One region of the Arenimonas alkanexedens genome, then DNA from elsewhere that is predicted to be linked to it. Evidence: riboswitches for the same ligand, from Rfam matches in the RefSeq annotation. Region 1 holds a riboswitch; the other holds the start of a gene.

Region 1 (5,300 bases):
GTCGTCGCCAAGTCCCAGGGCCGCGCGCTGGCCGGCCCGGGCAATCGGGAACAGAAGGGAAGGATCGTAGTCGGCGCCATATTCGACGGCCTGGCCCAGGGGGCTGAGATCGGGGGGGGTCATGGCGCGCATTCTCGCATGGGGCACCGTAAACGGTGCATGGAACGTCGCCCTTCACGACAAGCGGACATCGGTCCCCTCCCTGGCCAAGAGGGCCTTCCGGCCCAACCGCCCAACCCGGCGGGCTTCGGACCGGAAGGCCCCCTCCTGACCCTAGAGGCCGGCCTAGAAACTGGCGTCGAAGGCAACTTCGCCCTGAACCCCCACCTGATAGGACGATACCCGGCGTTCGAAGAAGTTCGTCAGTTCCTGGACGTCCTGCAGGTCCATGAAGGGGAAAGGATTGCGGGCGCCGAAGTGCTTGGGCAGCCCCAGCTGGGCCAGCCGCTGGTCGGCGCAGTACTCCAGGTACTGGCGCATGTCGCGCGGCGACAGCCCCGCCACCCCGCCGGACAGGACGTCCTCGCTAAACAGGCATTCGCAATCCACGGCTTCGCGCAGCATCTGCACGATGCTGGCCTTGAGCTCGTCGTCGAACAGATCGGGCTCTTCTTCACGCGCGGTGCGGATGACCTCGAAGGCGAACGCCATGTGCCCGCTCTCGTCGCGAAACACCCAGTTGGTGCCGCCGGCCAGCCCGTGCAGCAGCCCGCGCGACCGCAGGTAGTACACGTATGCGAAGGCGCCAAAGAAGAACAGGCCCTCGATGCAGGCTGCGAAGCAGATCAGATTCAGCAGGAACTGGCGCCGCTGGGCCTGGGTGTCGAGCCGCTGCAGCTGCTGCACGCTGTCCATCCACTTGAAACAGAACGCGGCCTTGTGGCGGATGGACGGCACGTTCTCGACCGCGGAAAACGCCCTGGCGCGCGCCTCCGGCTCGGGCAGGTAGGTGTCGAGCAGGGTGAGGTAGAACTGAACGTGCAGCGCCTCTTCGTACAGCTGGCGAGACAGGTACATGCGCGCCTCGGGCGCATTGATGTGCTGGTAGAGGTTGAGCACGAGGTTGTTGGACACGATCGAGTCCCCGGTGGCGAAGAACGCCACCAGCCGCTCGACCAAATGGCGCTCGGCCGGCCCGAGCTTGTTCTTGAGGTCATTGGTGTCCAGCGAGAAGTCCACTTCCTCGACGGTCCAGGTATTGCGGATCGCATCGCGGTACATCTCGTAGAACTGCGGGTAGCGCATCGGCCGCAGGGTGAGGCTGTAGCCCGGGTCGAGCAATTTCGTGGTGGTCATGGAGGTAGTCATTACTGGCAGGCCTCGCAGGACTCGGGGTTCTCGAGCGAGCACACCACGGCGGCCGTGGTGTCGACGGTGGTTTGGGCAATGCGGGTGGCGGGGCGGGAGCGCAGGTAGTAGGTGGTCTTGATGCCTTGCTTCCAGGCATACATGTACATCGAGGAAAGCGCGCCAATGTTTGGCGACGCCATGAACAGGTTCAGCGACTGGCTCTGGTCGATGAAGCCGCCTCGCTCGGCGGCCATGTCGATCAGTGAGCGCATGGGAACTTCCCACACCGTGCGGTAGACCGCCCGCAGCTCGGCCGGGATCTCTACGATGCTCTGCACCGAGCCTTCAGCCAGCTTGATGCGGTCGCGCATCTCGGGCGTCCATTGGCCTAGCTGCTTGAGCTCAACGACCAAGTGCCGGTTCACCTGCAGGAAGTCTCCCGACAGCGTCTCGCGCTTGAACAGGTTGCTCACCTGCGGCTCGATGCACTCGTAGCAGCCGGCGATCGAGGCGATGGTGGCGGTGGGCGCGATAGCGACAAGCAGCGAGTTGCGCAAACCGTATTCTCGGATGCGCTCCCGCAGGCGGTCCCAGCGCTCAGGCAGCGTCGGCTGCACGCCCCAAGCGTCGAACTGCAGTTCGCCGTGGGCAGCGCGGGTTTCGTCGAAGTTCGGGTGGTGGCCTCGTTCCTGCGCCAGTTCGCAGCTGGCTTCCAGCGCATGGAAGTACATGTCTTCCGCGATACGCGCCGACAGCGCGCGTGCCTCGGGCGCGTCGAAGGCCAGCCGGAGCCGGAAGAACACGTCCTGCAGGCCCATCATGCCCAGGCCCACCGGTCGCCAGCGCAGGTTGCCCCGGCGGGCGGTCTCGATCGGGTAGAAATTCAGGTCGATCACCCGGTCGAGCTGGCGTACGGCCAGCCGCACCGTTTCCGCCAGCTTTTCGAAGTCGAACTCGGCGCGACCCTGGTCGTCCTCCCGCAGGTGCTGGTCGAGGTTGATCGACCCGAGGTTGCAGACCGCTGTCTCGTCGCCGGACGTGACCTCCAGGATCTCGGTGCAAAGGTTCGACAGGTGGATCACATTGCCCGGTCGCGCGGTCTGGTTGCTGGCGCGGTTGCACTTGTCCTTGAAGGTCATCCAGCCGTTGCCGGTCTGGGCCAGGGTCCGCATCATCTTGCCGAACAGGTCGCGCGCGCGCAGGGTCTTGACCGCGCGGCCTCTGGCCTCCGCCTGTTCGTAGGCGACATCGAAGGCTTTTCCGAACAGGTCGGTGAACTGCGGCACGGTCTTGGGGTCGAACAGCGACCATTCGCCGTCGGTCTCCACCCGGCGCATGAACAGGTCCGGGATCCAGTTGGCCAGATTCAGGTTGTGGGTGCGCCGCGCCTCATCGCCGGTGTTGTCGCGCAGCTCCAGAAACTCCTCTATGTCGGCGTGCCAGGGTTCGAGGTAGACGCAGGCAGCGCCCTTTCTCTTTCCACCCTGGTTGACTGCGGCCACCGAGGAGTCAAGTGTCTTGAGCCAGGGCACGATGCCGTTCGAGTGGCCATTGGTGCTGCGGATCAGTGAGCCGCGCGAGCGTACGCGCGTGAATGAGACGCCGATTCCGCCGCTGAACTTGCTCAGCATCGCTACGTCGGCGTACTTGCGATAGATCGACTCGAGCGTGTCGTCGGGCGAGTCGAGAAGGAAGCAGCTGGACAACTGTTCGTGGGTGGTGCCGGCATTGAACAACGTGGGTGAGCTGGGCAGGTAGTCGAGCGATGCCATGCGCCGGTACAGCGCCAGCGCCTCGGGCACGTCCTGGCTGAGCGCGCAGGCGATGCGCAGGAAAAACTGCTGCGGCGTTTCGATCACCGTGCGCTGGGTGGGATGGCGCAGCAGGTAGCGATCGTAAAGGGTGCGCAGGCCGAAGTAGTCGAAGCGGCGGTCTAGCGAGGCATCCAGCGAGTCGTTGAGCTTGCGCGCGTTGGACTGCACGAAGTCCAGTAGCCGGTCGTTGATGAGTCCAACCTCGTGGCCGCGGCAGATCGACTGCGAGAAGGCGTGGATTTCCTGGCCGGCGACTTCCTTGGCGATGAAGTCGGCCAGCAGGCGCGCGCCCAGGCGCCCGTACTCGGGCTCCTCGGCGGTGAGCAGCGCCGCGGTACGGATGGAGAGTTCGTCCAGCTCGCGGGTGGTTGCGCCGTCGTACAGACCGGAGATGGTGCGGGTGGCGACGCGCATCGGGTCGATCGCGTACAGGTCGCCGCACTGACGTGTCACGGCACGTACGATCTTGTTGAGGTCCACCGGTTCCCGGCGGCCGTTGCGCTTGGTGACGGTCATGCCCAGTGATATGGCGGGCGGGGTGAGGGCGAATTGCGGTTCGCCTTCGCTGGTCAGCGCTTCGAGGGTTTCGGAATTCATGGTTGTGCTCCGTTGCGTGGCGCACGGTCGCCGACCCTCCCTCGGGGGCGGCGCGCGGAGACAGTCAACGGCGACGCCACCAGGCGTCGGCGCGGCCATGCCCCCGCGGGCATGCGAAGTGCAACGGAGGATGGATGGCGGGTGTCGCAGGGACCCAGACGCGGCGCCACGACACCGGCACCGCCTCCCCCCGGAGACCTCTGGGCCGGTCACCGCGCGCTGTGCTTCGCGCGGCTGTCGGCAGGTCTTCGGACTCGTGGACACGAGGCTGACGCCTCACCTACCAACCGTCGCTTCCCAGCCCCTGCAGGCGGGCCTTCGGGCCCGAACCACAGATTCCAGTGCTAATGACGGCCTTCGTTTCCACATACCGCTGCGGGGCAGCGCCGGATTCACACCGGCTTCCCTATTAACCCTTTCGCGTTGCCGCGACAGGGACCGACGGCCACAACATATCGGGTGTTTCGCCAACGGTCAACGCAAGATGTGGTGGATAAAGTGTCGCCGTCCGGCGGGCAGCTAAGGGGGCGAATAAAAATGTAGGAGGGCCTTCAGGCCCGAAGCTTTTGCGCAAAAAGCTTCGGGCCTGAAGGCCCTCCTACAAAGGCGCTTAGTCGGTGGCGTGGAGGTAGTCGAGCGACACCTGCAGCATCGCGCGGGTGCCTACCTTCAGCGCGCCCTCGTCCAGGAAGAACTCGGGCGAGTGGTTGGACGGGGCCTTGGTCGGGTCCTGGCCCTCGGGCGTGGCGCCGACGAAGAAGAAGAAGCCGGGCACCTGGTTGGCGTAGAACGAGAAGTCCTCGGCGCCCATGGTCAGGTCCATCTCGACCACGTTTTCCTCGCCGATGGCGTACTGCAGGCTGGGCAGTACGCGGGCGGTCAGCGCCGGGTGGTTCACGGTGACCGGGTTGCCCTTGGTGTCGGGTACCTGGGCGTCCACGGTGGCGCCGTGGGCCTTGGCGACGCTTTCGGCGACGTTCTTGAGGTCGGCGAACACCTGCGCGCGCATGCCTTCGTCGAAGGTGCGGATGGTGCCCACCAGCTCGACGCTGTCGGGAATGATGTTGTAGCGGATGCCGCCCTTGATGGCGCCAAAGCTCACGACCACCGGTTGCTTCGAGATGTTCTGGCGCCGGCTGACGATGGTCTGGGCGGTGCCGATGATGTCGGCTGCGGCCACGATCGGGTCAACGCCGCCCCAGGGCCGGGAGCCGTGGGTCTGGCGTCCCTTCACCACGATGTTGAAGCGGTCGGACGCCGCCATCAGCGGGCCGCTGCGGTAGCCCACCTGGCCGACGGTGAGCGTGCTGAAGACGTGCAGGCCGAACACCGCCTCGGGCTTGAAGCGGTCGAAGATGCCTTGCTTGAGCATTTCCTCGGCGCCGCCCTCCTCGCCGTCCGGCGGGCCTTCTTCGGCCGGCTGGAACACGAACAGGATCTCGCCCGGAAGCTCGTCCTTCATTGACGCCATGGCCTCGGCCACGCCCATCAGGATGCCGGTGTGGGCGTCGTGGCCACAGGCATGCATCACGCCGGTGGTTTCGCCGCGGAAGGTCGTGGTGACCTTGGATTCGAAGGGCAGGCCGCTGCGCTCGGTGA
Region 2 (5,300 bases), on a different contig from region 1:
CGAGCGACTGCGCGAGCCGTGAGCACGCTCATCCCGCCGCCGCTTTCGCTTTATGTCCATATTCCGTGGTGCGTCAAGAAGTGCCCTTACTGCGACTTCAACTCGCACGGCCAGTCCGGGGCGCTGCCGGTAGGCGACTACGTCGCGGCCCTGGTGCGCGACCTCGAGCAGGACCTGCCCCAGGTCTGGGGCCGTACCGTCCACAGCGTGTTCTTCGGCGGCGGAACGCCCAGCCTGTTTGCACCCGACGCGATCGGCGCCATTCTCGATGCCTGCGCAGCCCGTCTGCGCTTCGCGCCCGGCGCCGAGATCACCATGGAGTGCAACCCGGGCACCGCCGAGCACGGTCGCTTCGAGCAGTACCGCGCCGCCGGCGTGAATCGCATCAGCTTCGGCATCCAGAGCTTCGACGATGGCTGCCTGCAGCGGCTGGGGCGCATCCACGACAGCGGTGAAGCCGAGCGTGCGGTCAAACTGGCGCAGGACGCCGGCTACGACAACATCAACCTCGACCTGATGTACGCCCTGCCCGGCCAGGACCTGGCCATGGCCCTGCACGACGTCGAGCGCGCCATCGCGCTGGCGCCGGCGCATCTGTCGCACTACCAGCTGACCATGGAGCCCAACACCGCCTTCGCGGTGAAGCCGCCCGCGGGCCTGCCCGACGAGGACAGCGCCTGGGACATCCAGGAGCGCTGCATCGAGGCCATGGCCGCCGCCGGCTACGCCCAGTACGAGGTGTCGGCCTATGCCCGCGCCGGGCACCAGTGCGCGCACAATCTCAACTACTGGCGTTTCGGCGACTATCTGGGCATCGGCGCCGGCGCCCACGGCAAGATCAGCGCGGGCGCCAGTGGCGAGGTGCGCCGGCGCTGGAAGCCGAAGAATCCGCGCGACTTCATGGCCCATGCCGGCACCCCGCAGGGCATCGGCGGCGATGATGCGATCGCGCCCCAGGCCCTCCCCTTCGACTACATGCTCAACGCACTGCGCCTGGTCGAAGGGTTCAGCCTGGCCGACTTCGAGTCGCGCACCGGCCTGGACCGCGGGGTCATCGCGACCGAACTACAGCAAGCCCGGGACCGCGGCTGGCTCGAGCAGGACGGCGAGCGCTGGCAGCCGACCGAGCTGGGGCGCCGGTTCACCAACGACGTGATCGGCCTGTTCCTCTGACCCTCAGGCCGTCACGTTCGGCAAACCTGGCCACGGGCAGGCTGGCGCCATGCTCGACACCATCGTCCTGACCTGCCCGCACTGCGGGGAATCCTTCGAGACCGTCGCCGACCCGTCCGGCGGCGATGCGGAGTACGTCGAAGACTGCTTCGTCTGCTGCCGGCCGATCACGGTGCGGCTGCGGGTAGGCGGCGATGGCGAACTCGACGGCTACGACGCCGGGCGCGACGACTGACCCCGTCTTGACATAGACTTCACCGGTCCCAGGTGTTCGGGAAGCCGGTCAAACTCCGGCACTGCCCCCGCAACGGTAGGCCAGAAAACCCTCCAGCAAGCCACTGTGCCCCCGGGCATGGGAAGGCGGAAGGGAGACGGAATGCTCCGCGCATCCCGTCACTGGCGAGTCCGGAGACCGGCCTGGTGCTTGGCCACCCCCAGGGGTGGCCACCACGGCACGTTGCGGAGGGCGACGGGGCGGCGTCATGGCCTGCGTCCGTTCGCGTCCGGCCACGTCGTTTCCCGGTTCCCCCCGCGCGTGCTTCCCGCGGGTGAGCGTTCCAGGAGACACCAACCAATGAACCACGTTGCACGCCAAGCCGCACTTTGCGCGGCGATTTCCCTCAGCTTTTCCCCCGTCGTGCTTGCCCAGGACGCGGCCACGCTGGACACCGTCCAGGTCACCGCTACGCGCCTGGCCCGTCCGCTGGACGAGGCGCTGGCCTCGGTCACCGTGATCACTCGCGCCGACATCGAAGCCAGCCAGGCGCCGGACCTGATCGACCTGCTGGGTCGGCAGGCGGGCATCGACATCGCCCGCACCGGCGGGCCGGGCGCTGGCAGCGCCCTGTTTCTGCGCGGCGGCAATTCCACCCAAAGCCTGATCCTGATTGACGGCATCCGCGTCACCTCGACCGGGCAGGGCGTCTTCGATTTCGCCCATTTGCCGCTGGAACAGATCGAGCGAATCGAGATCGTTCGCGGCCCACGCGCTTCGATGTGGGGCTCGGACGCCATCGGCGGCGTCGTGCACGTCTTCACACGCGACCCCTCGGCGCCGTCGGCGCGCCTCACCGCGGGCAGCTATGGCCGCGTTGGCGCCAGCGCCGCGGTCGGCAGCGGCAGCGACCGCAAAGGCTTCGGAATCACCGCCGGCTACCAGCGTTTGCGCGGATTCTCGGCCACCAACCCGAACTCGGTGTTTTCTTTCGATCCGGACGACGATGGCTATCGCAACCGAAACCTGAGCCTGCGAGGCCGCACGAGCCTGGGCAACCAACTGCTGTCGTTCACTGCGATCGCCACGGACGCCGAGGTGGAGTTTGACCGCGGCAGCACCGACGCCCGCAACACCTCCGGCGGCCTCACCCTCGCCGGCGAACTGTCTTCGGCCTGGAGCCATCAGTTCACGGTCGGTCACGCGCGCGAGGACCTGGATACCGCCGGGAGCTTCCCGAACGGCTTCCGCAGCCGCCGCAGCAGCGTGGACTGGCTTCACTCGCTCGCGCTCGACGACGACACCAGCCTGCGCTTCGGGCTGAACTGGCAGCGGGAAAACGGCGCCTCGGACAATGCGTTCAACGGCCTGCTGTTCGACGACACGCGCCGCAGCCAGGCAGCCTTCGTCGGCTATGGCGGCCGTTTCGGCCGGCACGTGCTGGATCTGTCCCTGCGCCGCGACGACAGCAGCCAATACGGCGGCGTCACTACCGGCAATGCCGGCTGGGGCGTGGATCTGGGCGCGCGCGTGCAATGGCGCCTGTCTTGGGGCGAAGGCTTCCGCGCTCCCAACTTCAACGAGCTCTACTACCCCGATACCGGCTTCGGCTTTGCCGGCAATCCAGCGCTGCGCCCCGAGCAATCCGAAACCTGGGAAACCGGCCTGGTGTTCACGCCGGACGCGGCCCAGCGGCTCGAGCTGTCGGTCTACCGCACCCGGGTCCGTGACCTGGTCGCCTTCGCCGCCCCCGGCACCAACAACGCCATTAACATCAACCGCGCCGCGCTCGAAGGCGTGGAGCTGGGCTACCGCTTCGACCGCGGCGGCTGGAGCGGCGGCGGCAACCTGACCTGGCAGGAAGCGATCGATGCGGGCACCGGCCAGCCCCTGCTGCGTCGGGCCAAGCGCAAGGCCCACGTCGAACTGGGCCACGTTTGGAACAACGGCCTGTCGCTGGCCCTGGAGGGAGACTATTTCTCAGGCCGCCCCGATTTCGGCGCCACCCTGCCCTCTCATGCGCTGGCCCATCTGCGCTTCGCGTGGCAGTTCAGCCCGGCCTGGCGCTTGGAAGGCAGGCTGGAAAACCTTGCGGATCGCGACTATGAAATGGTTCGCGGCTACAACACCCCGGGCCGCGGCGGCCTGCTCAGCCTGGTGTGGAACGGCAAATAAACACGGTCCGGGCCAGGTGCGCGCCATGATGCTCGCCTGGCCCGGCCCTATGCGCGAGGGCGCACGTGTGCCTAGAATCCGGCTGGGGAATTCATACGGAGTGCCGCATGTCCGCATCGGCCACATCTCCGCACGCGTCGGCACCGACGCTGGCGACGCGGCCATTGCCTGAACGGGTGCGCGGCCTTTTGGGCGGCATCCTCGAGTATTCGTCCGACGAAATCGAACGCACGCTGGTCTCGACCCTCAATGAGTTCGAGCAGCAGCTGTTCAAGTACGCCGAGCAGGCACGCAACAATATGGTCCAGACCCGCTGGCTCGAAGCCCAGCGGCTGGTCAAACGCACGCGTCCGGACCTGGTGCCGCGCTTCCTGATTGCACTGGAGGCCGAGCTGGCCTGCGTCAAGGATCCACCGGGCGCCAAGTCGGTCACCGGCGGCTTCCGCCTGACCCGCGACGAGCTGACCCTGGTCGAAAACGTCGATATGGACGAAACCACGGTGCTGGCCGAAATCGCCAGCCGTGCCGAAGTCCGCAACAGCCTGCCGCTCTACCTGCTTGGCCAGCGCTTCGGCGTAGTGGCCGGGAAGCCGGCCTTCGATGCCGAGAACCTGCCGATCGGTCCACAGGGCCTGTGCCGCATGTTGCGCCAGGCCTCGGACTGCCTCGAGCTGTCAGGCGAGCACCGCAGCCTGCTCTTCCGAACCTTCGAGCGGCATCTGATGCCGCTCTACGGCGGCTTCATCGAGTCCATCAACACCTATCTGTCGCGCAACGGCGTGCTGCCCAACCTGCACTACGTGCCGGTACGCAGCCGTCCGTCCAGCGCGCCTGCCGCCAAGACGCGCGGCGCCAACCCGGCGGGCGCTCCGGCCGAAACAGCCAACGGCCCGGACGGCGGTTCGCCCGGAGCCCGCGGCGGCGGCCGCGCCGGTGGCGGCAGCGGCAGTGCTAGCGGTAGCGGCGCTGGCGGCGGTGCCAGTGGCGGAAGGGGTGGCGATAGCAGCAGCACAGCCGATGGCGGCGATCGCGGCGGCAACGCAGGCGGCGGCTACGGCGCAGGTGGCGCCGACCGCAGCAGCGCCAACGCAGGCACCTCTGCTGGCGGCGGTGACCCCGGCCAGGCCGGCGGACGCTCCGGCGTGGCTAGCGGCGGCCAAGCCGTCAGCGGCGAAGATACCTTCCAGCAGATGCGGCACCTGCTCGCCGGTCGCCGACAGCTGCTCGGCAAACTGGTAGGCGGCCAGCCCAGCACCAGCGGTGCGGGGGTCCAGGTCAGCTCCGAGCAGGTCCAGGACGTCCTGGGCCAGCTGCAGCAGAAGGCCTCGACCACCGTCATGGTCAACGGCAAGCCGACCCAGCGCACGGTCACCCACCTCAAGCAGGACCTGCTGGCCCAACTGCGCCAGCACACGCCCGGAAACCAGCCGCCGGCGCTGGCCGAGGAGGATGGCGACGCCATCGATCTGGTCAGCATGCTGTTCGACCACATCATGAAGGACGTGCGGCCCAACAGCCCGGCGTCCGCCCTGCTGGCCAAGCTGCAGGTGCCCTTGCTGCGCGTGGCGCTGCAGGACAAGGCCTTCTTCACCCGCCAACAGCACCCCGCCCGGCAGATGCTCAACACCATCGCCGAGACCGGCGCCTACTGGCTGGGCGAAGACGATGCCGACCAGCAGTTGGTCGGAAAAATGCAGTCAGTGGTCGACCGCACCGTCCGCGAGTTCGACGGCGACCT

Evidence for each region. A riboswitch is a leader RNA that binds a small molecule or an ion and turns the genes downstream of it on or off. The one in region 1 is predicted to bind cobalamin.
Region 2: another riboswitch for cobalamin. It lies ahead of ACYVGY_RS07185 (TonB-dependent receptor domain-containing protein); the one in region 1 lies ahead of ACYVGY_RS09190 (ribonucleoside-diphosphate reductase subunit alpha).

What each region holds. Positions count from the first base shown of each region.
Region 1 is NZ_BAAGUO010000003.1:253,990-259,289, forward strand. Features, by position in the region: gene queF (NADPH-dependent 7-cyano-7-deazaguanine reductase QueF) at 1-123, opposite strand, end outside; gene ACYVGY_RS09185 (ribonucleotide-diphosphate reductase subunit beta) at 286-1,296, opposite strand; gene ACYVGY_RS09190 (ribonucleoside-diphosphate reductase subunit alpha) at 1,308-3,701, opposite strand; cobalamin riboswitch at 3,924-4,159, opposite strand; gene ACYVGY_RS09195 (M20 family metallopeptidase) at 4,312-5,300, opposite strand, start outside.
Region 2 is NZ_BAAGUO010000002.1:556,663-561,962, forward strand. Features, by position in the region: gene rdgB (RdgB/HAM1 family non-canonical purine NTP pyrophosphatase) at 1-22, shown strand, start outside; gene hemW (radical SAM family heme chaperone HemW) at 19-1,173, shown strand; gene ACYVGY_RS07180 (CPXCG motif-containing cysteine-rich protein) at 1,223-1,408, shown strand; cobalamin riboswitch at 1,422-1,608, shown strand; gene ACYVGY_RS07185 (TonB-dependent receptor domain-containing protein) at 1,748-3,562, shown strand; gene ACYVGY_RS07190 (DUF1631 domain-containing protein) at 3,670-5,300, shown strand, end outside.